3 regions of the Umezawaea sp. genome follow, and region 2 is predicted to be linked to each of the others. Evidence: riboswitches for the same ligand, from Rfam matches in the RefSeq annotation. Region 2 holds a riboswitch; each other region holds the start of a gene.
The links. A riboswitch is a leader RNA that binds a small molecule or an ion and turns the genes downstream of it on or off. The one in region 2 is predicted to bind glycine.

Region 1 (7,722 bases), on a different contig from region 2:
GGCACATGAGCTGACCCGGTCCGCGCGTGGAGCCGACGCCCGGCTCCACGCGCGCCCGGTCAGCACTCGATGACGTTGACGGCGAGCCCGCCGCGAGCCGTTTCCTTGTACTTCACCGACATGTCCTTGCCGGTGTCGCGCATGGTCTTGATGACCTTGTCCAGCGACACGAAGTGCGAGCCGTCGCCGCGCAGCGCCATGCGGGCCGCGGTGATCGCCTTGATGGCGGCCAGAGCGTTGCGCTCGATGCACGGGATCTGCACGAGCCCGCCGATCGGGTCGCAGGTGAGGCCCAGGTTGTGCTCCATGGCGATCTCGGCGGCGTTCTCCACCTGCTCGGGCGTGCCGCCGAGGACCTCGGCGAGCCCGGCCGCGGCCATCGAGCAGGCCGAGCCGACCTCGCCCTGGCAGCCGACCTCGGCCCCGGAGATGGACGCGTTCTCCTTGAACAGCACGCCGACCGCGCCCGCGGTGAGCAGGAAGCGGACCACGCCGTCATCGGAAGCGCCCGGCACGAAACGGGTGTAGTAGTGCAGGACGGCGGGAACGATGCCCGCCGCGCCGTTGGTGGGCGCGGTGACCACGCGCCCGCCCGCGGCGTTCTCCTCGTTGACGGCCAGCGCGAACAGCGTCACCCAGTCCATGACGCGCAGCGGGTCGGTGGCGAAGTGCTCGCCCGCCAACGCCTTGCGCATCTCGGCGGCGCGGCGGCGCACCTTCAGGCCGCCGGGCAGGATGCCGTGCTCGGTGCAGCCGCGTTCGACGCACTCCTGCATGACGTGCCAGATCCGCAGGAGCCCGGAGCGGATCTCGCCCTCGCCGCGCCACGACTGCTCGTTCTCCAGCATCACCGAGCTGATGGACAGCCCGGTTTCCCTGGTGCGGGCCAACAACTGGTCGCCGGTGAGGAACGGGTGGGCCAACGGGGTGTCGTCGGCCTTGATCTTGTCCGCGCCGCTGGCGTGCTCGTCCACGACGAACCCGCCGCCGACCGAGTAGTACACGGCGTGGTCGAGGGACCCGTCGTCCGAGAACGCCTCGAAGCGCATCCCGTTGGGGTGCACGGGAAGCGACTTGCGGCGGTGCATGACGAGGTGCTTGTCGTGGACGAAGGCGATCTCGTGCGCGCCGCCCAGCCTCAGCCGCCCGGTCCGCTTGATCTCCTCGAACCGCTCGTCGGCCGCCGCCGGGTCGACCTCCTCGGGCCTGCACCCCTCCAGGCCCAGCAGCACCGCCTTGGGGCTGCCGTGACCGTGGCCGGTCGCGCCGAGCGAGCCGAACAGCTCCGCGTGCACGCGCGTCGCGCCGTCCAGCAGGCCGCGCGAGCGCAGCCGGTCGACGAACATCGACGCGGCGCGCATCGGGCCGACGGTGTGCGAGCTGGAGGGTCCGATGCCGACGGAGAACAGGTCGAAGACGCTGATCGCCATCAGCTGCCCGTCAGTTCCACGTACTTCGCGGCGGTGAGGAGACCCTCGGCGTTCTCGACCCGGACCTTGAACAGCCACCCGGCCGCGTACGGGTCGGAGTTGATCAGCGCCGGGTCGTCGACGACGCCCCCGTTGACCTCCACGACCTCACCGCTGACCGGCGCGTACAGGTCGCTGACCGACTTTGTCGACTCCAGCTCGCCGCACACGTCGCCGGACGTGACGCGCTCGCCGACCTCGGGCAGCTGCACGAAGACCAGGTCGCCCAGCGACTCGGCGGCGTAGGACGTGATGCCGACCGTGACCGGCTCCTGCGTGCCGGGCGTCCAGTCGACCCATTCGTGTTCGGGGGTGTAGAGCAGGTGTTCGGGGTGGTCCACAGCGGCACTCCACGGGGCTCGGGGCAGGCGCGCGACAACCGCGCCGACCTTGGGGTCGGTCCGACTCCCCCTCTGTCATGGGACCTGAGAGCTTCACCGCGCGAACGCGGCTTGCACCGTGGGTGCGCGCCCGGAGCGCGCTTTCCAGAGTCGCCTCGCCCGAGCGGTTCTCGTTGCCTGAGAGTGTGCGGGGTACTTGCTCCTTCGGCGCCCCGGCGACTGCCGGGGACTCTCCCGCTCGGGTTGCGGCGCCGCGAGGGCGCCCCGGCCGTTCTTCAGTTGGCGAACGTGCTGAAAGCTATGTGGCCGCAGATCGGGTGTCAACGCGCGCACGGACGGCGAAACCCGATCTCGTTGTGCCACGCGCACAAACCGACCCCTACGCGGTAGTGCCGCGAACACGATGACAGCGTGCTGGGCATGCCGGACCTTTGAACCAGCAGCCCAGCTCCCGCTCTCCGAGGTCGAAGGAGTCACCGTGCGGATCGCCGTTCCCCGCGAGGTCAAGAACCACGAGTACCGCGTCGCGCTGACCCCCGCCGGTGCCCACGAGCTGACCAGCCGCGGCCACGACGTGTTCGTCGAGGCGGGCGCGGGTCTGGGTTCCGCCATCACCGACGCCGAGTACGAGGCGGCGGGCGCGAAGGTGCTGGCCTCGGCGGACGAGGTGTGGGCCGAGGGTGAGCTGGTGCTCAAGGTCAAGGAGCCCGTCGCGGCGGAGTACCACCGGCTGCGCGCCGGGCAGGTGCTGTTCACCTACCTGCACCTGGCCGCCGACCTGCCGCTGACCGAGGCGCTGATCGCGTCCGGCACGACGGCCATCGCGTACGAGACGGTGCAGACCGCGAACGGCGCCCTGCCGCTGCTGGCCCCGATGTCCGAGGTCGCGGGCCGCCTCGCCCCGCAGGTCGGCGCGTTCGCGCTGATGAAGCCCTCCGGCGGCCGGGGCGTGCTGCCCGGCGGCGTGCCCGGTGTGGCCCCCGCGCGGGTCGTCGTCATCGGCGGCGGCGTGGCGGGGGTGAACGCCGCGACGATCGCCGTCGGCATGGGCGCCGACGTGCAGATCCTCGACACGAACGTGGACCGCCTGCGGCAGGTCGACGCCCAGTTCGGCGGCAAGCTCCGCACGATCGCCTCCAACGCCTACGCGGTCGAGCAGGCCGTGCGCGAGGCCGACATGGTCATCGGCGCGGTGCTCGTGCCCGGCGCCAAGGCACCGAAGCTGGTCAGCAACGACCTGGTCGCGCGGATGAAGCCCGGTTCGGTGCTCGTCGACATCGCGATCGACCAGGGCGGCTGCTTCGCCGACTCGCGCCCCACGACCCACGCGGACCCGACCTTCCAGGTCCACGAGTCCGTCTTCTACTGCGTCGCGAACATGCCCGGCGCCGTGCCGCGCACCTCGACCTACGCGCTCACGAACGTGACGCTGCCGTACGCGGTCGCGCTGGCCGACAAGGGCTGGCAGCCCGCGCTGCGCGCCGACGCCTCCCTCGCGCCGGGCCTGAACGTGCACGCCGGCCAGCTCGTCAACCTCCCGGTGGCGGAGGCGCTCGCGCTCCCGCACACCCCCCTCGACCAGGTCGTCTGACCACTGCGGGACGGGCCGGGCAGCTACCTGTGCGGCTGCCCGGTTCGCGTTTCCAGACCCGCGAGCACGCAGTCGAGGCCGTGGTCGAACTGCGCGTCGGCCTCCCACAGCTCCGTCAGGACGAACTGGCTCGTGAACAGCGGGAAGCGCTCGCGGTACCGCTCGACCAGCACCGCGATCCACGCCGGGTCGGGCTGCCCGGCGGGGGACGACTGCTCGGCCCACCGCACCTCGGAGGACGCGAAGCCGGTCACGAAGCTCATCAGGGTGCTGGCCGCGCGGCTCGACTCGACCTGCGAGAGCCCGGTGCCCACCAGCACCGCCAGCACCGACTCCGCCAGCCCTACCGCGTTCGGCCCGATGTTCGGGTAGAGCCCCTGGAGGTGCGGGAGCCACGTGTGGCGGTGGAACAGCTGCCGGAAGTGACTCATCAGGCCCCGCAGCGCGTCGGTCCACGCGCGGTCGAGGTCCGGCGGGCCCACCTCGCCGAGCACCTCGTCCAGCGCCAGCTCCAGCACGGCGTCCTTGGTCGGCACGTGCCAGTACAACGACATCGGGGCCACGCCGAGCCGGGTCGCGAGCTTGCGCATGGACAGCGCCGCGAGCCCGTGCGCGTCCAGTTCCTCGACGGCGGCGCGCACGATCGCCTCCCGGCTCAGCGCCACGTGCCCGGCGGACGCGGGCCTGCGCTCCGCCAGCCACACGCTGTCGAGCACGGGGTCCCGCGTCTTGTCCGCCACGGGAGTGGATCCTAGGCGGCCACCGGGTGCGGCCGATCCGTCCGCCGCAGCAGGAGCCCGGACAGGACACCGCCGAGCAGGGCCGCGCACGCGCCGACGACGAGGCTGACCGACATCCCCGACACGAACGCCTCGCGCACCGCCAGGACCGTCTCCGGCGAGCCCGCCGCGGCCCGCAACGCCGACGACATCGACCGCTCCGCGCCCTCCGGGAGGGCGTCCGGCAGCGCGGCGGCGAACCGCGCGGAGAGCAGGCTGCCCAGCACGGCGATGCCGAACGAGTTGCCCAGCTCGGTGAGCGTGCCGTTCAGGCCGGACGCGATGCCCGCCCGTTCCGGTGGGATGGCGCTCATGAGCGCGTTCGCGGCGACCGGCATGGCGATGCCGACGCCCGCCCCGATCAGGACCAGCCCGGCCAGCGTCGCGGTGTAGCCGCCGTCCGCGGTGGAGAACGACAGCGCCAGCAGGCCCGCGGCGACCCCGGACATGCCGAGCACCATCGTGTTGCCCGCGCCGAACCTCGCCCCCAGGCCCGCGCAGAGGTTGCTGACGACGAGCACCGCCACGGCCATCGGCGCGACCCGCACGCCCGCCTCCAGCGGCGAGTAGCCGAGCACCGACTGGAGGTGCTGGGTGAGCAGGAACAGCGACCCGCCCATGCCGAACGCCGCCAGCACCCCGCCCGTGACCGCCCCGGAGAACCGCCGGTCGGCGAAGAACCCCAGGTCGAGCATGGGGTCGGGGGTGCGCCGCTCCCACCAGCCGAACGCGAGCAGCGCCACGAGGCCCACCCCCAGCGCGGTGAGCACGCGCGCCGAGCCCCACCCGTGCTCCGGCTGCGAGATCACCGCCCACACGAGCGAGGTCATGGCGATCGTGGACAGCACCGAGCCGGGCAGGTCGGGCCTGCGCACGGTCGGGTCCTTCGACTCCGGCACCAGCAGCGCGACCGCGACCACGGCCAGGGCCGCGATCGGCACGTTGACCAGGAACACCGAGCCCCACCAGAAGTGGTCGATCAGGAAGCCGCCGATGACCGGACCGCCCGCGAGGCCGATCGACGAGACCGCGGCCCAGATGGCGATCGCCCTCGGCCGCTCGCGCTCGTCGAAGAGCTGGACGAGCACGGCGAGCGTGCCGGGCATGAGGAACGCGGCCCCCAGCCCCATGAACGCCCGTGCGCCGATGAGGGCCTCCGGCGTGCCCGCGCAGGCACCCGCGGCCGACCCGACGCCGAACACCACCAGCCCCGCGACCAGCGCGCGCTTGCGGCCGAACCGGTCGGACAGCGCGCCCGAGGTCAGCAGCAGGCCCGCGAGGACGAGCGAGTAGGCGTTGATCATCCACTGGATGTCCGCGGTGCTGGCCCCGAGCCCGGTGGAGATGGACGGGATGGCCACGTTGAGCACGGTGTTGTCGAGCACCACGACCATCACGGACAGGCAGAGCACCCCGAGCACCAGCCAGCGCTGCGGGTGCGCACGAGTTTCCACGATTCCCCCTTACGTTGTACGACTGCCGTACACCGTACGAGATGGCCGGACGTGGAACAACGCGTTAAGCCGTGCGGGGAGTCGAGGGCGCTAAAAAGCGACCCGCTCAACCAGCCTGGGGGTCACTGGGAGCGGGCCGCCGAGCACAAGCTTAGACAACAACCGGCCTCCGTGCCCAGTTGCCCCACCGATTCGAGACATTGGACCTTCGGGGTCGTGGACCACCGCCCGTGTGCGCTCCTCAAACAAACGAGTGAATTCCCCGGTGACCAGTACTCCCGGAGGCCCCCGCGACCGATGGACGTATCAGGGGACAGCGTCGCTACGCAGCGGATACACCCGCTCTCACCCCGTCAACCCCGGAAGCCCGAGCACACTCCGTTAGGAGCGCACATGGCTGAACCACAGGGCTGGATCGACTGCCACGACCCCTTCGGCAGGGACCGGTCGATGACCGTGCTGGTCGAGAACGACCGCGTTCTGCTGGTCTCACCCCCCGGAGAATCCGCTGTGATGTCCGCCACTCAAACGCGGCGACTGCACCAGTTGCTCGACCGCGCCGCGGCCTCCTCGGCACCCCCCGAGCAGAGGTGACGCACGGTGGAAGAAGCGTTGCGCAAGGCCGTCCTCCAACGGCTCGCGCTGCTCGACAAGGTTGCTGAGCAGGGCGAAGCCGAGTCTCTCGTCCCGCTTGCCCGCTCCGAGATCCACCGGCTCGCCGACGGGTGGCGGCTGCTGCTGACCGTGCACCAGCCCGACGAGGACAGCCGGTGCCGCGCCTGTCCCGGTTGGCTGCGCCGCCGCAGGTGGCCGTGCCAGATCTGGACGATGGCTCACCAGCACCTCATCGGCGAGGGGGTTGCTCACCGCGACCGCCGCGCGCCGTTGCGGAATCCGTTCACCCGATCGGGGACGGGCGAGGGCAGCGCCGACCCGGCCTACCCCACCACCGAGCTCGACGACGTGGAGTACGACGAGGTGCCGCCGGAGTCGTCCTCGGAACGCACGACCGAACTCCCGGTCGTGCGGGTCGCCGCCGAAGCGGGCCTCCACCGCGCCCCCGTCGTGAGCAGGGCGCGCCACGCGCTGCCCGATTGACCGGATCGCCCGGAGCCCGAGATCCCTCTAGGGCAGGATGACCCCGAGCGGGGCCACGACACCCGCACATCGGGAGGGACGCGTGCACGACGGCAGTGGGCGCATCGTGGTGCAAGGCCTGACCAAGCAGTTCGGTCCGGTCACCGCGGTGCAGAACCTGAGCTTCACGGTCGAACCGGGGTCGGTGACCGGTTTTCTCGGCCCGAACGGTGCGGGCAAGACGACGACGCTGCGGATGCTGCTCGGCCTCGTCACGCCGACCGCGGGGACGAGCTTCATCAACGGACGGCCGTTCCACCAGCTCGGCAACCCGGCACGGGTGGTCGGCGCGGTGCTGGAGGCGCAGGGGTTCCACCCCAAGCGCACAGCCCGCAACCACCTGCGGGTGTACGCCGCGGCCATCGGCGTGCCCGACCAGGCCGCCGACCACGTGCTGGACCTCGTCGGTCTCGGCGCGGCGGGCGGGCGCAAGGCGGGCGGCTTCTCGCTGGGCATGAAGCAGCGGCTCGCGCTGGCGACCGCGCTGCTCGGCGACCCGCAGGTGCTGGTGCTGGACGAGCCCGCGAACGGCCTCGACCCCGAGGGCATCGCGTGGCTGCGGACGTTCCTCCAGAGCTACGCGCGCGCGGGCCGCACGGTGCTGATCTCCAGCCACCTGCTGGCGGAGATCGAGCAGACCGTCGACCAGGTGGTGATCGTCAGCCGCGGCCAGACCATGTACTACGGCAGCCTCGACCAGCTCCGCGGTTCGCAGCGCAGCCGCGTGCTGGTGCAGCCGTCGGACGCGAGCGCGCTCGTCACCGCGCTCCAGGCCGAGGGCGTGACCGGGATCGAGCAGGTCCCCGACGGCAGGCTGGCGGTCACCGGCATGGACGCCAAGCAGGTCGCGGACGCCGCGCTCAAGGCAGGGGTGTCGGTCTACGGCATCCAGGAGGAGCGGGTCGACCTGGAGCAGCTGTTCTTCCAGCTGACCAACGGCCAGTACACCGC
Region 2 (7,722 bases):
GTCCATCCCCGAGGAGTACGGCGGGGGCGGGGGCACGTTCGCCCACGAGGCCGTGCTGATCGAGGAGCAGGCGCGCGCGGGCGACAGCGCGTGGGGCAACAGCGTGCACAGCGGCATCGTCGCGCCCTACCTGCTCGCCTACGGCACGGAGGAGCAGAGGCTCCGGTGGCTGCCCAAGCTCGCGAGCGGCGAGTACGTGGGCGCCATCGCGATGTCCGAGCCCGGCGCGGGCTCCGACCTCCAGGGCATCAAGACCAAGGCCGTCCGCGACGGCGACTCCTACGTGCTGAACGGCTCCAAGACCTTCATCACCAACGGCAGCCAGGCCGACCTCGTCGTCGTGGTCGCCAAGACCGACCCGGCCGGAGGAGCGGCGGGCACCTCGCTGCTCGTCGTCGAGACCGCCAAGGCGCCCGGCTTCCGGCGCGGCCGGGTGCTCGACAAGGTCGGCATGAAGGGCCAGGACACCGCCGAGCTGTTCTTCGACGACGTCCGCGTGCCCGCCGCCAACCTGCTCGGCGGCACCGAGGGGCAGGGGTTCGTCCAGCTGATGAACCAGCTCCCGCAGGAGCGGCTGATCATCGCGGTGGCCTCCGTCGCGGGCATCGAGGCGGCGGTCGCGATGACGCTGGAGTACACCAAGGACCGCACCGCGTTCGGCCGTGAGCTGATCAAGTTCCAGAACACCCGGTTCACCCTCGCCGAGTGCGCCACCGAGGCCGCGGTGACCAGGTCGTTCGTCGACGACTGCATCCGCCTGCACCTGGACGGCGAGCTCGACGTCCCCACGGCCGCGATGGCCAAGTGGTGGTCGACCGAGCGCCTGTGCCGGGTCGTGGACGAGTGCGTGCAGCTCTTCGGCGGCTACGGCTACATGACGGAGTACCCGATCGCGCGGGCGTGGGCCGACGCGCGTGTCCAGAAGATCTACGGCGGCACGAACGAGATCATGAAGGAGATCATCGCCCGGTCGCTGTAGTCCGCCGCGACGAGTTCGCCGTAGCAGGGAGAACCCATGAAGCAGGGACCGCTGGCCGGGCTGCGGGTCGTGGAGCTGGCCGGGCTCGCGCCCGCCCCGTTCGGTGCGATGGTGCTGGCCGACCTCGGCGCGGACGTCATCAGGGTGGACCGGATCGGCGGCGACCCCGGCGCCGTGCCGGGCGATCCGCTGGGCCGCGGCAGGCGGTCGGTGGGCATCGACATCCGCACGCCCGAGGGCGCGGCGCTCGTGCTGCGCCTGGTCGACCGGGCCGACGTGCTGGTCGAGGGCTTCCGGCCCGGCGTCACCGAGCGCCTCGGATTCGGCCCGGAGGACGTGGCCGCGGTCAACCCGCGCATCGTGTACGGCCGGATGACCGGCTGGGGCCAGGACGGGCCGCTGGCCGAGCGCGCGGGCCACGACATCAACTACATCGCCCTCTCCGGGGCGCTGGAACCCATCGGCCGGGCCGGTCAGGCGCCGACCGTGCCGCTGAACCTGCTCGGCGACTTCGGCGGCGGTGGCCTGCTGCTCGCGATGGGCGTGCTCGCCGCGCTCTACGAGCGGGAGCGCTCCGGCCGGGGCCAGGTCGTGGACGCGGCGATGGTCGAGGGTGCCGCGCTGCTCACGACGTTCCTGCACGGGATGCGCGCGGCGGGCGGGGAGAAGGGCGAGCGCGGCACGAACCTGCTGGACGGCGGCGCGCCGTTCTACGACGTCTACCGGGCCGCCGACGGCCGGTACGTCAGCATCGGCGCGCTGGAGGACAGGTTCTTCGCCGAACTGGTGGAGGTGCTGGGCCTGGGGGAGCTGCCCAACCGGCACGACCCGGCGAACTGGCCCGACCTGCGCGCCCGCATCGCGGCGGTGGTCGCCACGAGGACCAGGGACGAGTGGGCGGACCTCGCCGCGGGCACCGACGCGTGCCTGGTGCCGGTGCTCGAACCCGGTGAGGCGCCCTCGCACCCGCACAACGTCGCGCGCGGGGTGTTCACCGACGTGGGTGGGACGGCGCTGCCCGCACCCGCTCCCCGGTTCGACCGCACTCCCGCCGGGGCGCCCGAGCCACCCGTGCGGGCCGGAAAACACACGATCGAGGTCTTGGCAGAACTCGGCCTGCCGGACTCGGAGATTACGGAACTGAGTCGGGCCGGAGTAATTGGATGATCGATAAAAGGGCAGCGAAATAGCGCCGGGAAAGAATCACGGCACTGAACTACGGCGATCACGCAGAGTGCTCGTGGAGCACGGCTCGGGAGAGCGGCGGGACCCTCTGGGTGTGCTGATGGTTCGCGAGTACCTCGGTGCGCTAGCTGGGGGGTTGCCGGACGAGACGCCCGTACCCAGGTCATCGTCCGATCCGGACGGCTCCTTGAGCGGCCATTCGGGTGACGCTCGAACCCCCTCGAGCGTCTCAGGGCGCTGATCTCGGGGCGGTTCGAGGACGGCATGCGTGTTCGAGGTTCATCAACCGGGTGAATGGGGGACCATGTCGGGTGACACGGCGTGCTCCCGGCTGTCACGGGGGACCGCCGCACGAACCTGAGCGGACGGAGTGGCTTGACGTGAACACGAAGAAGGTGGTCGTGCTGGCGGCGGTCGCGCTGGTGCTGTTCCTCCTGATCACCCGCCCGGTGGAGTCCGCCGACGCGGTCTCGCAGGTCCTCGCCTGGTTGCGCGAGGGGGCCGAAGCGATCATCACGTTCCTCCGGAGCCTGTTCGGCTAGTCGCCGGGGCCCCGTCCCGGCCCGTTCGACCGGTGTTGCGCGGCCCGCTTCCCGGCGGGCCGCGCGACCCGGTTCCGTACCATCACCCTGGGTGACGTGGCGGCTCGACCGTTGGACCTTATGGGTGGAATAGGGCCTATAACACCCTGGTAACGGGGTTATCGACAAACAAGGGTCTAGCGGTTGGCCGAACCCTTGAATACGGTGCGCTGCATTGGCTGATCTTCGACCCCAGGGAGGCATAAATGGTCGAGGACTCCGGAGTCGACGAACTGCTTAGGCAGTGGGCGGCGGAGCGGTCGGACGACGCCGAGATGCAGGAGGTGAACCGGATCAAGAACGCCTGGCTGGCGGAGGCACCACCCAGCGCGTCGCCGGGGATCCCCTCGCAGCGGGCGAACGGTGGTCCACGTGGAGTGGTGCGGGTCGAGTCGGCCAGCCCCGCGTACGTGGCGGCGATGCGGAGGAGGGCACCCGAGGTGCCCGAGGTCCTCCTGGAGGCGGCGGCGAGCTACTGGCAGCTCGTGGGCGACCTCGCCGAGGCGGAGCAGTGGTGGGACGCGGGCATCAGCCCGTTGGACCAGCGCGCTCTGGACTACCGGGTGGCCGGGCTCCTGCCCGCGGACCTGGGTCGTCGACTCGGCCCGATGACGGTGCTCCAGCACCTGCGTCGGGGTAGTGCGGCAGCGTGGTGCGTCGCCAGGTTGCAGCGGCAACGCCGGGACGGCGTGGCCTAGGACGGTCGGCGGTCCGGATACGGGAGTGGGCTCCGAGCGGAGCCCCAACCCTTGGGTCACCCGGCCCTGGACCTCCAGCCGCAGTACCGCCGGTGCTAGTTTGGAGAGGTGACCGGCGGTCCTCTCATCACCCCCCAGCGCCTGGGCATCGCTCTGGTGTGCGCGGTCGCGCTGGTGGGCTGTTGCGGTCTCGCGTGGTGGCAGTGGACGAGGTTCGAATCCGCCAGCGGGACCTTCCAGAACCTCGGCTACGTGTTGCAGTGGCCGCTGTTCGGACTCTTCCCGGCCTTCATGGTCTGGCGCATCCGCAAGCTCGACGCGCAGCGCAAAGCCGAGCCGCCCGTGGTCGCACCCGCGCCTGTCGTTACCGTTGACGCCGTCAGGGCTCCCGTCGTGGACACCGACGACGAGCTGGCGGTCTACAACCGCTACCTCGCCGAGCTGAACGCGCGGGACCAGCGGTAAGCGGAACGAAGGCGGTCGGACGGGCGATGAGCGGTGCGTTGAACCGGTTCAGGTTCATGGCCTACGTGGTCGGTGTGGGCCTGTTGCTGCTGGTCGTGGCCATGCTCTTCAAGTACGTGGGCGACTCGACCGGCATGATCAAGCTCGTCGGTCCGGTCCACGGCTTCCTCTACGCCATCTACCTGGTGATCGCCGTCGACCTCGGGCTCAAGGCCCGCTGGTCCATCAAGGGCACGATCCTGGTCCTGCTCGCGGGCACGATCCCGTTCCTGTCGTTCTACGCGGAGCGCAAGGTGGTCGAGCGCGTCCGGGAGGGCGTCCCCCTGTGAGGCGACCCCTGTTGACCTGCGGCACGGCCTGCGAATAGCGTCTGGCGGTATCAACTGAACACGGCCGTCGATGGCGCGCGGAAGAGTCCCCGCGAGGGGCGCCGAAGGAGCAACTCCTCCCCGGAATCTCTCAGGCACCGGTACCGCGCGACGCAGGCAACTCTGAAAAGCAGGCGCACCCGTGCGCCTCGCCCACGGTGCAAGTCGCGCTCGCGCGTCGAAGCTCTCAGGCTCATGACAGAGGGGGAGGCTCGCTCACAGGAGGAGTCTCGCCGATGACCGTGTCCCCACTGCCCGCCGCCGGTCGACCGGTCGCCCCCGCGGCGCGGTCGGCCGTTGAGCATGCCCACCAGGGAGGATCCACCCAGATGGAAAGCCGTCGGACGCCGCTGCACGCCGAGCACGAGGCGCTGGGCGCCATGTTCACCGACTTCGCGGGCTGGCGGATGCCCCTGCGCTACGACAGCGAGCTGGCCGAGCACCACGCGGTCCGCCGGACGGCGGGGCTGTTCGACCTCACGCACATGGGCGAGATCGTGCTGGAGGGCCCGGAGGCGGGCGCCGCGCTCGACCACGCGCTGGTCGGCCACTGCTCCGCGATCGGCGTCGGCCGCGCCCGCTACACCATGATCACCCAGGCCGACGGCGGTGTGCTGGACGACCTGATCGTGTACCGGCTGGGCGACACCGAGTACCTCGTCGTCGCGAACGCCTCCAACGCCGCGCTGGTGTTCGGCGAACTGGTCGAGCGCGCGAAGGGCTTCGACACCGCCGTGGTCGACCGGTCGACGGACTACGCGCTGCTCGCCGTGCAGGGGCCGAACTCCACCGCGATCCTGGCGGGCCTCACGCCGACCGACCTGGCGACGGTGAAGTACTACGCCTCCTACCCGACCGAGGTCGCGGGCACCCCGGTGCTGCTGGCCAGGACGGGCTACACGGGCGAGGACGGCTTCGAGCTGTTCACGGCACCGGCCGACGCGCCCGCCGTGTGGGCGGCGCTCCTGGAGGCGGGCGAGGAGCACGGCCTGAAGCCCGCGGGCCTCGGCTGCCGCGACACGCTGCGCCTGGAGGCCGGGATGCCCTTGTACGGCAACGAACTGAGCACCTCCCGCACCCCGTACCACGCGAACCTCGGCCGGGTCGTGAAGCTCGACAAGCCCGGCGACTTCGTCGGGCGCGACGCGCTGGCGAAGGTCGCGGAGTCCGGTGTGGACACCACGCTCGTCGGTCTCAAGACCGAGGGACGCCGGGCGCCGAGGCACGGGTACACCGTGCTGGACGCCGACGGCGCCGCGGTCGGCGAGATCACCAGCGGGGCCCTCTCCCCGACGCTCGGGTACTCGGTGGCGATGGCCTACGTGGCCAAGGGCAGCGCCGAGCCCGGCACCAAGCTGGCGGTGGACGTCCGGGGCAGGCAGGAGCCCGTCGAGGTCGTCGCACTGCCGTTCTACAAGCGCGCCAACTGATCCGTCCCAAGGGAGACCACATGTCGGACCACTTCAACACCTCCCTCGCGGAGTTCGACCCGGAGGTGGCGGAAGCCGTCGCCGCCGAGCTCGCCCGCCAGCAGAACACGCTGGAGATGATCGCGTCGGAGAACTTCACCCCGGTGTCGGTCCTCGAAGCGCAGGGATCGGTGCTCACCAACAAGTACGCCGAGGGCTACCCCGGCCGCCGCTACTACGGCGGCTGCGAGAACGTCGACGTCGTCGAGCGGCTCGCCATCGCGCGGATCAAGGAGCTGTTCGGCGCGGGCTTCGCCAACGTGCAGCCGCACTCCGGCGCGCAGGCGAACGCCGCCGCGATGTTCGCGCTGCTGAACACCGGCGACACGATCCTCGGCCTCGACCTGGCCCACGGCGGTCACCTGACGCACGGCATGCGGATCAACTTCTCCGGCAAGCTGTACAACGTGGTGCCCTACCACGTGTCCGATTCGGACGGTCTGGTCGACATGGCCGAGGTCGAGCGCCTCGCCCAGGAGCACCAGCCGAAGCTGATCGTCGCGGGCTGGTCGGCCTACCCCCGCCAGCTGGACTTCGCGGAGTTCCGCCGGATCGCGGACTCCGTGGGCGCGTTCCTGATGGTGGACATGGCCCACTTCGCCGGTCTCGTCGCCGCGGGTCTGCACCCGAGCCCCGTGCCGCACGCGCACGTGACCACGACCACCACGCACAAGACCCTCGGCGGTCCGCGCGGCGGCGTGATCCTGTCCAACGACGCGGACATCGCGAAGAAGATCAACTCCGCTGTCTTCCCCGGCCAGCAGGGCGGCCCGCTGGAGCACGTGATCGCGGGCAAGGCCGTCGCGTTCAAGCACGCCGCCAGCCCCGAGTTCGCCGACCGCCAGCGCCGCACGGTCGAGGGCGCGAAGATCCTCGCGAACCGCCTGGTCCAGTCCGACGCCGCCGCCGCGGGCATCAAGGTGCTCACCGGCGGCACCGACGTGCACCTGGTGCTCGTCGACCTCGTCGCGTCCGAGCTGGACGGCAAGCAGGCCGAGGACCGCCTGCACCAGGTGGGCATCACCGTCAACCGCAACGCCGTCCCGAACGACCCCCGCCCGCCGATGGTCACCTCGGGCCTGCGCGTCGGCACCCCCGCCCTGGCGACCCGCGGCTTCGGCGAGGCCGACTTCGCCGAGGTGGCGGACATCATCGTCGCGGCCCTCCTGCCCGACCCGGACCTCGCCGAACTGCGCTCGCGCGTCGAGGTGCTGGCCGCGAAGCACCCGCTCTACCCGAGCCTCTGACGGCAGCGGTGGTGGAGGCCGACCGGTCTCCACCACCGGGAGACCTCGATCTCCCACCACCGCGACGAGAACGGCCCCCCGCGGACGCGGGGGGCCGTTCTCGTCGTACCTCACCGCGAAGCGAATGAGCGGCAAGTCCTCAGTTCCACGAGTGCGGTGAAGCCCGGCCCCTTCCCCGGGGCCGGGCTTCACCGCACTACCGGTGGTTCAGCACTACGCGGCGGGGGCCGTGACGCCCGGCGGGAGGCACTCGACGTTGCGCTTGCCGTTCGGCTGGATCACGAACCAGGTGCCGCCCACGCCCTGGCCCGCCCACTTGCCGGGGCCGGGGTCCTTCGAGTACGTGTACAGGCCCCAACCGTCGATCGTGACCTGCTCGGTGCCGTCAGCGCGCTTCAGCGTGCCGACGAGGGCCGGGTCGACGCCCTCCAGCTGCGGGGTGGAGCCCGCGGGCACGACCAGCGGCGGCCAGGTCACGGCGCACGCGTCGTTGCAGTTGGAGACCGGCGGCTTGGGGGTGTCCTTGTCGAAGCGGTACAGCGTGCGGCCGTCGCCGTCCTGCACGACCTCGCCCATCTTGTCGACGGTCTTGGCGACCAGCCGGACGTTCGAGACCTCGGGTGCGGCGGCGGGCGGCTCCGCGGCGGGCTGCCCGGCGGCGCTGGTCTGCGCGCCCGCGGCGGGGGCGTCGGTGCCCGCCGCGGCAGGAGTGTCGTAGCCGTAGTCACCC
Region 3 (7,722 bases), on a different contig from region 2:
TGGTTCCACTCGCGGGCGACGGAGGCCGCGGTGTGCGGCGCGTTGCGCAGCGGGTTGTCGTCGGCGGGCCACTCGCCGGAGGCGACCTGGTCGATCTCGCGGCGGATGGCGATCATCGCGTCGATGAAGCGGTCGATCTCGCCGAGGTCCTCGCTCTCCGTCGGCTCGACCATGAGCGTGCCCGGAACCGGGAACGACATGGTCGGGGCGTGCAGGCCGTAGTCGGCGAGGCGCTTGGCCACGTCGTCGACGGTGACGCCGGTGGCCTTGGTGATGCCGCGCAGGTCGAGGATGCACTCGTGGGCGACGAAGCCGCCCTCGCCGGTGTAGAGGACCGGGTAGTGCTCGTCCAGGCGGCGGGCGACGTAGTTGGCGGCGGCGACCGCGGTCAGGGTGGCGCGGCGGAGGCCGTCGGCGCCCATCATGCGGACGTACGCCCAGGAGATCGGCAGGATCGACGCGGAACCCCACGGGGCGCCGCTGATCGGGCCGACGCCGGTCGCGGGACCGGCCAACGGCTGGAGGGGGTGGTTGGGCAGGTACGGGGCGAGGTGCGAGCGGACGCCGATGGGGCCGACGCCGGGGCCACCGCCGCCGTGCGGGATGCAGAACGTCTTGTGCAGGTTGAGGTGCGAGACGTCCGAGCCGAACTTGCCGTACTGGGCGAGGCCGATGAGGGCGTTGAGGTTCGCGCCGTCGACGTACACCTGGCCGCCCGCGTCGTGCACGAGGGCGCAGACCTCGCGGACGGTGTCCTCGTAGACGCCGTGCGTGGACGGGTAGGTGATCATGATCGCGGCGAGGTCGTCGCGGTGCTCGTCGACGGTCTGGCGCAGGTGGCCGAGGTCGATGTTGCCCTTGTCGTCGCACTTCACCACGACCACGCGCATCCCGGCCATGACGGCGCTGGCGGCGTTGGTGCCGTGGGCGCTGGACGGGATGAGGCAGACGTCGCGGGCCGCTTCGCCGCGCCCGCGGTGGTAGGCGCGGATCGCGAGGAGTCCGGCGAACTCGCCCTGGCTGCCCGCGTTCGGCTGGATGCTGACCGCGTCGTAGCCGGTGACCTCCGCGAGCCAGTCCTCCAGGTCCTTGACCAGTGCCAGCAGGCCTTCGGCGTCCTCGGCCGGGGCGAACGGGTGCAGGTCGGCGAACTCGGGCCAGGTGATGGGCTCCATCTCGGCCGTGGCGTTCAGCTTCATCGTGCAGGAGCCGAGCGGGATCATGCTGCGGTCGAGCGCGACGTCCTTGTCGGACAGCGCGCGCAGGTAGCGCAGCAGCGCCGTCTCCGAGCGGTGCAGGTGGAACACCGGGTGCGTCATGAACTCCGAGGTGCGGCGCAGCTCGGCGGGGATGCCGTCGGCGGTGTCGGCGTCGAGCGCGTCCACGTCCGGCACCTGCACGCCGAAGGCCTGCCACACGTCGACCAGGTTCGCGCGGGTGGTGGTCTCGTCGCACGCGATGGCGACGGTCGAGTCGTCGACCAGTCGGAGGTTGATGCCGAGCGCTCGCGCGGCGTCGACGACCGCTGCCGCGCGCTCGGGCACGTGCGCCTGCACCGTGTCGAAGAACTCGCCGTGCAGGACGTCCACGCCGCCCTCGACCAGGCCGGCGGCCAGCACCGTGGCCATCCGGTGGGCGCGCGTGCCGATGGCCCGCAGGCCGTCGGGGCCGTGGTAGACGCCGTACATCGAGGCGATGACGGCGAGGAGCACCTGCGCGGTGCAGATGTTGGAGGTCGCCTTCTCGCGGCGGATGTGCTGCTCGCGCGTCTGGAGGGCCAGCCGGTAGGCGCGGTTGCCGTCGGCGTCCTCGGACACCCCGACGAGCCTGCCGGGGAGCTGCCGCTCCAGGCCGGTGCGCACGGCCATGTAGCCGGCGTGCGGTCCGCCGAACCCGATCGGCACGCCGAAGCGCTGGGTCGTGCCGACGACGACGTCCGCGCCGATCTCGCCGGGCGGGCGCAGCAGCGTCAGCGCGAGCAGGTCGGCGACGACGACCGCGTTCGCGCCCGCCTTGTGCACCTCGGCGATCACCGACTCGTGGTCGCGGACCACGCCGGACGCACCGGGGTAGGACAGCAGCACGCCGAAGAAGTCTCCGCCCAGGCCGAGTCCTTCGATGCCCTGCGACAGGTCCGCGACGACGATCTCGATGCCCAGCGGCTCGGCCCTGGTCTCGATCACGGCCAGCGTCTGCGGCAGCGTGTCGGCGTCGACCACGAACTTCGTCGACTTCGACTTGCCTGCGCGGCGCACGAGCGTCATCGCCTCGGCGGCGGCGGTGGCCTCGTCCAGCATCGACGCGTTCGACAGCGGCAGCGCCGTCAGGTCGCCCACCATCGTCTGGAAGTTCAGCAGCGCTTCGAGCCGCCCCTGCGAGATCTCCGGCTGGTACGGCGTGTAGGCCGTGTACCAGGCCGGGCTCTCCAGCACGTTGCGGCGGATGACCGGCGGCGTGATCGTCCCGTAGTAGCCGAGGCCGATCATCTGCGTCATCGGCCGGTTGCGCCCGGCCAGCTCGCGCAGCTCGGCCAGCGCCTCGGTCTCGGTGGCGGGCGCGGGCAGGTCGAGCACCAGGTCGCCCTCGCGGATCGACGGCGGGATCGCCCGCTGCGCCAACTCCTCCAGCGAGCCGACACCGATGACATCGAGGATCCGGGCCAGCTCGGCGGGCCGGGGGCCCACGTGGCGGTCGGCGAACGGGGTGCCGTGCTCGAGAGCGGCGAGAGGAATGCGGTCCTGCGTCATGGAAGGCGCCTCCGGCGAGGGTTGGGCTACGGACACACTTCTGCCGTCTGCCCTCCCCCTCTGTCTCCAACCCGCTCGGCGGGCGCCTGAGAGCTTCACCCGGCCGAAACCGGGCTTTCACCGTCGGCGGGACCGAAAAACCGGCCCACTTTCCAGAGGCGTCTATCCCGTGCGGTCCTTGCGCCTGAGAGGTTCCGGGGAGGATTTGCTCCTTCGGCGCCGAACCTCGCCGGGTCCGGACTCTCCCGCACGGGGTCATGCGACTACCGGCCGATCGTACCGCCTGGCACCGCACGGGTAGCGCGGGCGCGACGCGGATCACCGCACGTCACACCCGGACGCGGCGGGACGAGGGGGTGGGCGGGGCGTTGGACGGGGCTCGGCGGCGGCCACCGCGGACGGGCTCACCGGCCGAGGGGCCACCGCGCCCCGGCCTCACCGGCGAGTGCGATGGTCCCCGTGAGCGGGTCCACCGGGCGAGGAGCCGTCGACTCAACCCGACCACGCGGGGCCACAAGAAGCCGTCGGGCTCGACCGCGCGGGGCGACAAGAAGCCCCCGGACTCGACCGGCCCGTACTGGGCCACAAGAAGGCGTCGGGCTCGACCGCGCGAGGTGACGAGGAGCGGCGACGACACTGCTTCCACGAAGCGGAAGGACTCCGGTGCGTCAGCGGACGCGCGACACCGGAGTGGTCGTTCGATTCGTGACGAAACCATCCGCGGTCGACCCGGTCCGGATCGACCGTTCCCCCTGGGACGAGCGGGCCGCGGCGGTGTGGGGAGCCACGGCCGCGGTCGTGAAGACCAGCGGCGTTCGGGCGCTTCCGACACCACCGCGGTCCGACGGGTTCCGGACAGCTAGCCGATGGCCCGGTTGCGCCTGCGCTGGGACAGTTCGTCGTTGCCGACGGCGTCGACCTCCACGCCGTCCGCGCGTTCCGCGGGGAACTCGTGGATGGTGCCGCTGATCTCCCGCATGGCGCCGCTCACCGCGATGCCGAACACGCCCTGACCGCCCTGGAGGAGGTCGACGACCTCCTCGGGGGACGTGCACTCGTAGACCGTCGTGCCGTCGCTGAACAACGTGATCCTGGCCAGGTCCTGCACGCCGCGCTTGCGGAGGTGGTCTACCGCGACCCTGATGTTCTGCAACGAGACACCGGTGTCCAGCAGCCGCTTCACCACCTTGAGGACGAGGATGTCCTTGAACGAGTACAGCCGCTGGCTGCCCGACCCCTGCGCACTCCTTATCGTCGGGTTGACCAGTCCGGTGCGCGCCCAGTAGTCGAGCTGGCGGTAGGTGATGCCCGAGATCTGGCACGCGGCGGGCCCGCGGTAGCCGACGTACTCGTCTGGCAGCGAGGAGTCCGGGAACAGCTCACCTTGTTCCCCGGATCCGGCCCGGATGGGCGCTTCCTCTGCCACGCCTGCCTCCCCTCGGCCGGCCTGACGACCGGCGACCGTCACCGGCGGTCCCGTGGTCGGGGAACACCGGCCGTGAAGGGCCACGCTGTGGAATCACACCGTCGCAATTCACTCGAGTTCGACGGTAGGACCGGGTTGAGGGCAGGTCAACGCGACGCGCGGTACACGAATTTCCTCACCCTCAACCAGAGGGTGAGAGAAAGCGCTCGCATGACCCGTTCGAGTGACGTTTAGTGATCGTTTAGCCCAACGCCCATGACCTTGGGTAGCACGGCCGTGGGACACCTCAAAGTGCGGTCTCCCCCACGGTTGTCACGGTGCGTCGCGACCCAGGACGCACGAAGGGCCACTCACCAGACTGGTGAGTGGCCCTCTCGGCACGAACAGGTCGTGTGCTCAGGTGTCCGCCCCGCGGAAGTCCTCCGGCGAGATGGAGTCGAGGAACTCGCGGAACTTCTCGACCTCGTCCTCCTGCTCGTCCGGGATGATGAGCCCCGCTTCGGCGAGCACGGACTCGTCGGCGTGGATCGGCACCCCGACGCGCAGCGCGAGCGCCACCGAGTCGCTGGGCCTGGCCGACACCCGCACGTCGCCGTCGAACACCAGCTCCGCGAAGTAGGTGCCCTCCTGGAGGTCCGTGATCCGGACCTGTTCGAGCTGGCGCCCGAGTGCGCCGATGACATCTTTGAGGAGATCGTGGGTGAGGGGGCGGACGGGCCGCACGCCCTGCTGTTCCAGCGCGATTGCGGTGGCTTCGACCGAGCCGATCCAGATCGGCAGGTAGCGTTCGCCCTCGGTTTCACGCAGCAGCAGGATCGGCTGGTTGGCGGGCAGTTCCACCCGCACTCCCACGACGCGCATTTCGCTCATCGGGTATCGCCTCCCTCAGCGCGCTGAACCACGGCGTCCCCGTACGACTACGAGGATCCTCCACGTACATCCTCGACGCTACCCGCCAAGCGGGCCCAGTGCTCCACCGGTATCCCCCCGGACATCACGATGCGGACACCGGCGACGAATCGCGGCGAGGCCTATCCACCTGCGACTCCGCGCAGTCCGGCCTTGACCAGCAGCGTGTGCAACGTGACGGAGAGCACCGCCAATTCCCGGAGCACCTCCTCCGCGCGACCGCGCGAATCCGGACCGCGCTGCCGGTAGAGCGGCGTGACGATCTGCTCCAGCAGACCGACTTCGCGATCGGCGGACGCCCGAAATGCCCTGAGATGTCGGGGTTCGATACCGAATTCGGCCATCGCCCGCACGGTTTTCGCGACGAGCACCGCTTCGGGGTCGTAGAAGCCCGCGGCACCGGGGCGCACGACCCCGTACTGCTCCAGGTCGGCGAGCATCGTCTTGCTGATGCCCGACTGCGCCAGCAGTTCCTCGCGGGTGAGGCGGCGAGTGGTCGCGGCCTGGTCGAAGTGCTCGACCGTCGGAACGCCCTCGACGGCGGCCAGCGCCCGTCTCGGCGGTTCGTCAGCCGAGTCGAGCTGCTGCTTGATGACCTTCAACGGGAGGTAGTGGTCCCGTTGGGCGGCCAGGACGAAGCGCAGGCGCTCGACGTCCGCTGAAGCGAACTGCCGGTAGCCCGAGGCAGTGCGTGCCGGGCGGACCAGTCCTTCGGATTCCAGGAAGCGGATCTTCGAGATGGTCACGTCGGGGAACTCGGGACGGAGCTGTGCCAGCACCGCCCCGATGCTCAACCCACCGCGCTGTGGCCGCCCGGCAGCCGTCACTGCTGCCCCTGGCCCCCGGCTCCCGGACCGGTCAGGAACACGAGGCGGAACTTGCCGATCTGCACCTCGTCGCCGTTCGCGAGAACGGCCTGGTCGACCGGCTCGCGGTTGACGTAGGTGCCGTTCAGGCTGCCGACGTCGATCACCACGAACTCCCCGCCTTCACGGCGGAACTCGGCATGGCGCCGGGAGACCGTCACGTCGTCGAGGAAGATGTCGCTGTCGGGGTGCCGACCCGCGCTGGTGGTGTCGCGGTCGAGCAGGAACCTGGACCCCGCGTTGGGGCCGCGCTTCACCACCAGGAGGGCCGACCCGGCCGGGAGAGCGTCGACTCCCGCGACCGCGGGTTCCGGCGCTGGTGCCTCGGCACCCTCCACGTCGGCGAGGAAATCCGCCCGGAAAACGGAGGTCCGCTCCGGGGACTGCTCTGGCGGAACGCCTGGCCCGTCGTTCGTGCTCACCTGAGCTCTCCTCCTGCTGCTGGAACCGTCGAGACCACTAGAACCTATCGTGCCCGATTCCTCACGCGAGGAGCGGCTCCCGAACAGGCCGAGAAGACGTCGGAAGATCGTCGTCACTCCCCCGCCGCCAGCTCCTGGTACGCGGCCGCGTCCAGCAGGTCGTCGACCGCGGTCGGGTCCGCCAACCGCAGCTCGATCATCCAACCCTCGCCGTACGGATCGCTGTTGACGAGGTCGGGCTGCTGGTCGAGCGAGTCGTTGCGGGCGACCACCTCGCCGGCGAGCGGCGCGTAGATGTCCGAGACGCTCTTGGTGGACTCGACCTCGCCGAGCGTCTGCCCGACGTCGACGGTTTCGCCGAGCTCGGGGAGCTGGACGAACACGACGTCACCCAGCTGCTCCTGGGCGTAGTCCGTGATGCCGATGCGCACGGTGGCCTCACCTGTGCGCTGCACCCACTCGTGCTCCTCGGTGTACTTGAGCTCCTCGGGAATCACCGCGGCGCGCTCCTTCATGGTGGTCTTCCCCGCTCGCCCGGATGGACGAGTCCGTCATGTCGAAGGGTGATCTTCGCACGCAGGATCTTCCCACGTGGCTCACCCGTTCAGGCAGCCACCACCCCTGGGGATCGACGCATGGCGAGCACCAGTTGCCAGAGGTACAGGCCGGCGGACCACAGGTACAGCGCACCACCCCAAAGCATGAACGCGTACGCGATCGGCCGGGCGATCTGCGCGGCGGTCGACCCGCCCTGCGCGAGCAGCAGGACCGGGAACGCGTAGAGCAGGTTGAACGTCGCCGCCTTGCCGATGTAGTTGACCTCGAACGGCCCGTAGCCGTGGTGGCGGAGGACCAGCAGGAAACCCCCGACCAGCAGTTCCCGGCCGACCAGGATCGCCGCGAGCCACAGCGGCACGATGTCGCGGACCACGAAGGCGAGCAGGGTCGCGAAGATGTAGAGCCGGTCGGCCGCCGGGTCGAGCAGCTTGCCCAGGTCGCTCGTCTGGTCGAGCCACCGCGCCAGCTTGCCGTCGAGCCAGTCCGACGCGCCCGCGAGCGCGAGCACCACCACCGCCCACCCGTCGGCACGGGGGCCGAGCAGCAGGTAGAGGAACACCGGCACCCCGAGCAGGCGCAGCACGCTCAACGCGTTCGGAACGGTCACCCACCGGTCACCCGGATCCTGACCTGTCTCGGCCACGTCACTCACACTCCCCCGTCGGCGCGCCGCCCGCACCGGGTGGTCACGCGGGAATGCTAATGCCGCAGGTCGAACGTCACCCGGCCATGTCGGCCACGGGTGGTGCCGGGTGCTTCGGGTGAGTGGGTGGCGGAACCCACGACGGGTCCTA

Region 1: it holds a riboswitch for glycine, as region 2 does, so the genes downstream of both, gcvH (glycine cleavage system protein GcvH) here and gcvT (glycine cleavage system aminomethyltransferase GcvT) in region 2, are expected to answer to the same signal.
Region 3: it holds a riboswitch for glycine, as region 2 does, so the genes downstream of both, gcvP (aminomethyl-transferring glycine dehydrogenase) here and gcvT (glycine cleavage system aminomethyltransferase GcvT) in region 2, are expected to answer to the same signal.

What each region holds. Positions count from the first base shown of each region.
Region 1 is NZ_DBNGPQ010000083.1:36,005-43,726, reverse strand. It holds gene AC156L_RS18870 (L-rhamnose mutarotase) at 1-14, shown strand, start outside; gene AC156L_RS18865 (L-serine ammonia-lyase) at 60-1,430, opposite strand; gene gcvH (glycine cleavage system protein GcvH) at 1,430-1,810, opposite strand; glycine riboswitch at 1,965-2,057, opposite strand; gene ald (alanine dehydrogenase) at 2,289-3,401, shown strand; gene AC156L_RS18850 (TetR/AcrR family transcriptional regulator) at 3,425-4,141, opposite strand; gene AC156L_RS18845 (MFS transporter) at 4,153-5,634, opposite strand; gene AC156L_RS18840 (hypothetical protein) at 6,028-6,228, shown strand; gene AC156L_RS18835 (hypothetical protein) at 6,235-6,732, shown strand; gene AC156L_RS18830 (ATP-binding cassette domain-containing protein) at 6,815-7,722, shown strand, end outside.
Region 2 is NZ_DBNGPQ010000092.1:30,892-38,613, forward strand. It holds gene AC156L_RS20605 (acyl-CoA dehydrogenase family protein) at 1-979, shown strand, start outside; gene AC156L_RS20610 (CaiB/BaiF CoA transferase family protein) at 1,016-2,146, shown strand; gene AC156L_RS20615 (hypothetical protein) at 2,545-2,706, shown strand; gene AC156L_RS20620 (helix-turn-helix transcriptional regulator) at 2,952-3,443, shown strand; gene AC156L_RS20625 (hypothetical protein) at 3,552-3,908, shown strand; gene AC156L_RS20630 (DUF3817 domain-containing protein) at 3,935-4,237, shown strand; glycine riboswitch at 4,306-4,393, shown strand; glycine riboswitch at 4,394-4,488, shown strand; gene gcvT (glycine cleavage system aminomethyltransferase GcvT) at 4,606-5,706, shown strand; gene glyA (serine hydroxymethyltransferase) at 5,727-6,992, shown strand; gene AC156L_RS20645 (hypothetical protein) at 7,206-7,722, opposite strand, start outside.
Region 3 is NZ_DBNGPQ010000103.1:89,195-96,916, reverse strand. It holds gene gcvP (aminomethyl-transferring glycine dehydrogenase) at 1-2,747, opposite strand, end outside; glycine riboswitch at 2,910-3,005, opposite strand; gene AC156L_RS24335 (MerR family transcriptional regulator) at 3,607-4,173, opposite strand; gene AC156L_RS24330 (bifunctional nuclease family protein) at 4,570-5,043, opposite strand; gene ftsR (transcriptional regulator FtsR) at 5,205-5,909, opposite strand; gene garA (glycogen accumulation regulator GarA) at 5,906-6,370, opposite strand; gene gcvH (glycine cleavage system protein GcvH) at 6,484-6,885, opposite strand; gene clsA (cardiolipin synthase ClsA) at 6,975-7,580, opposite strand.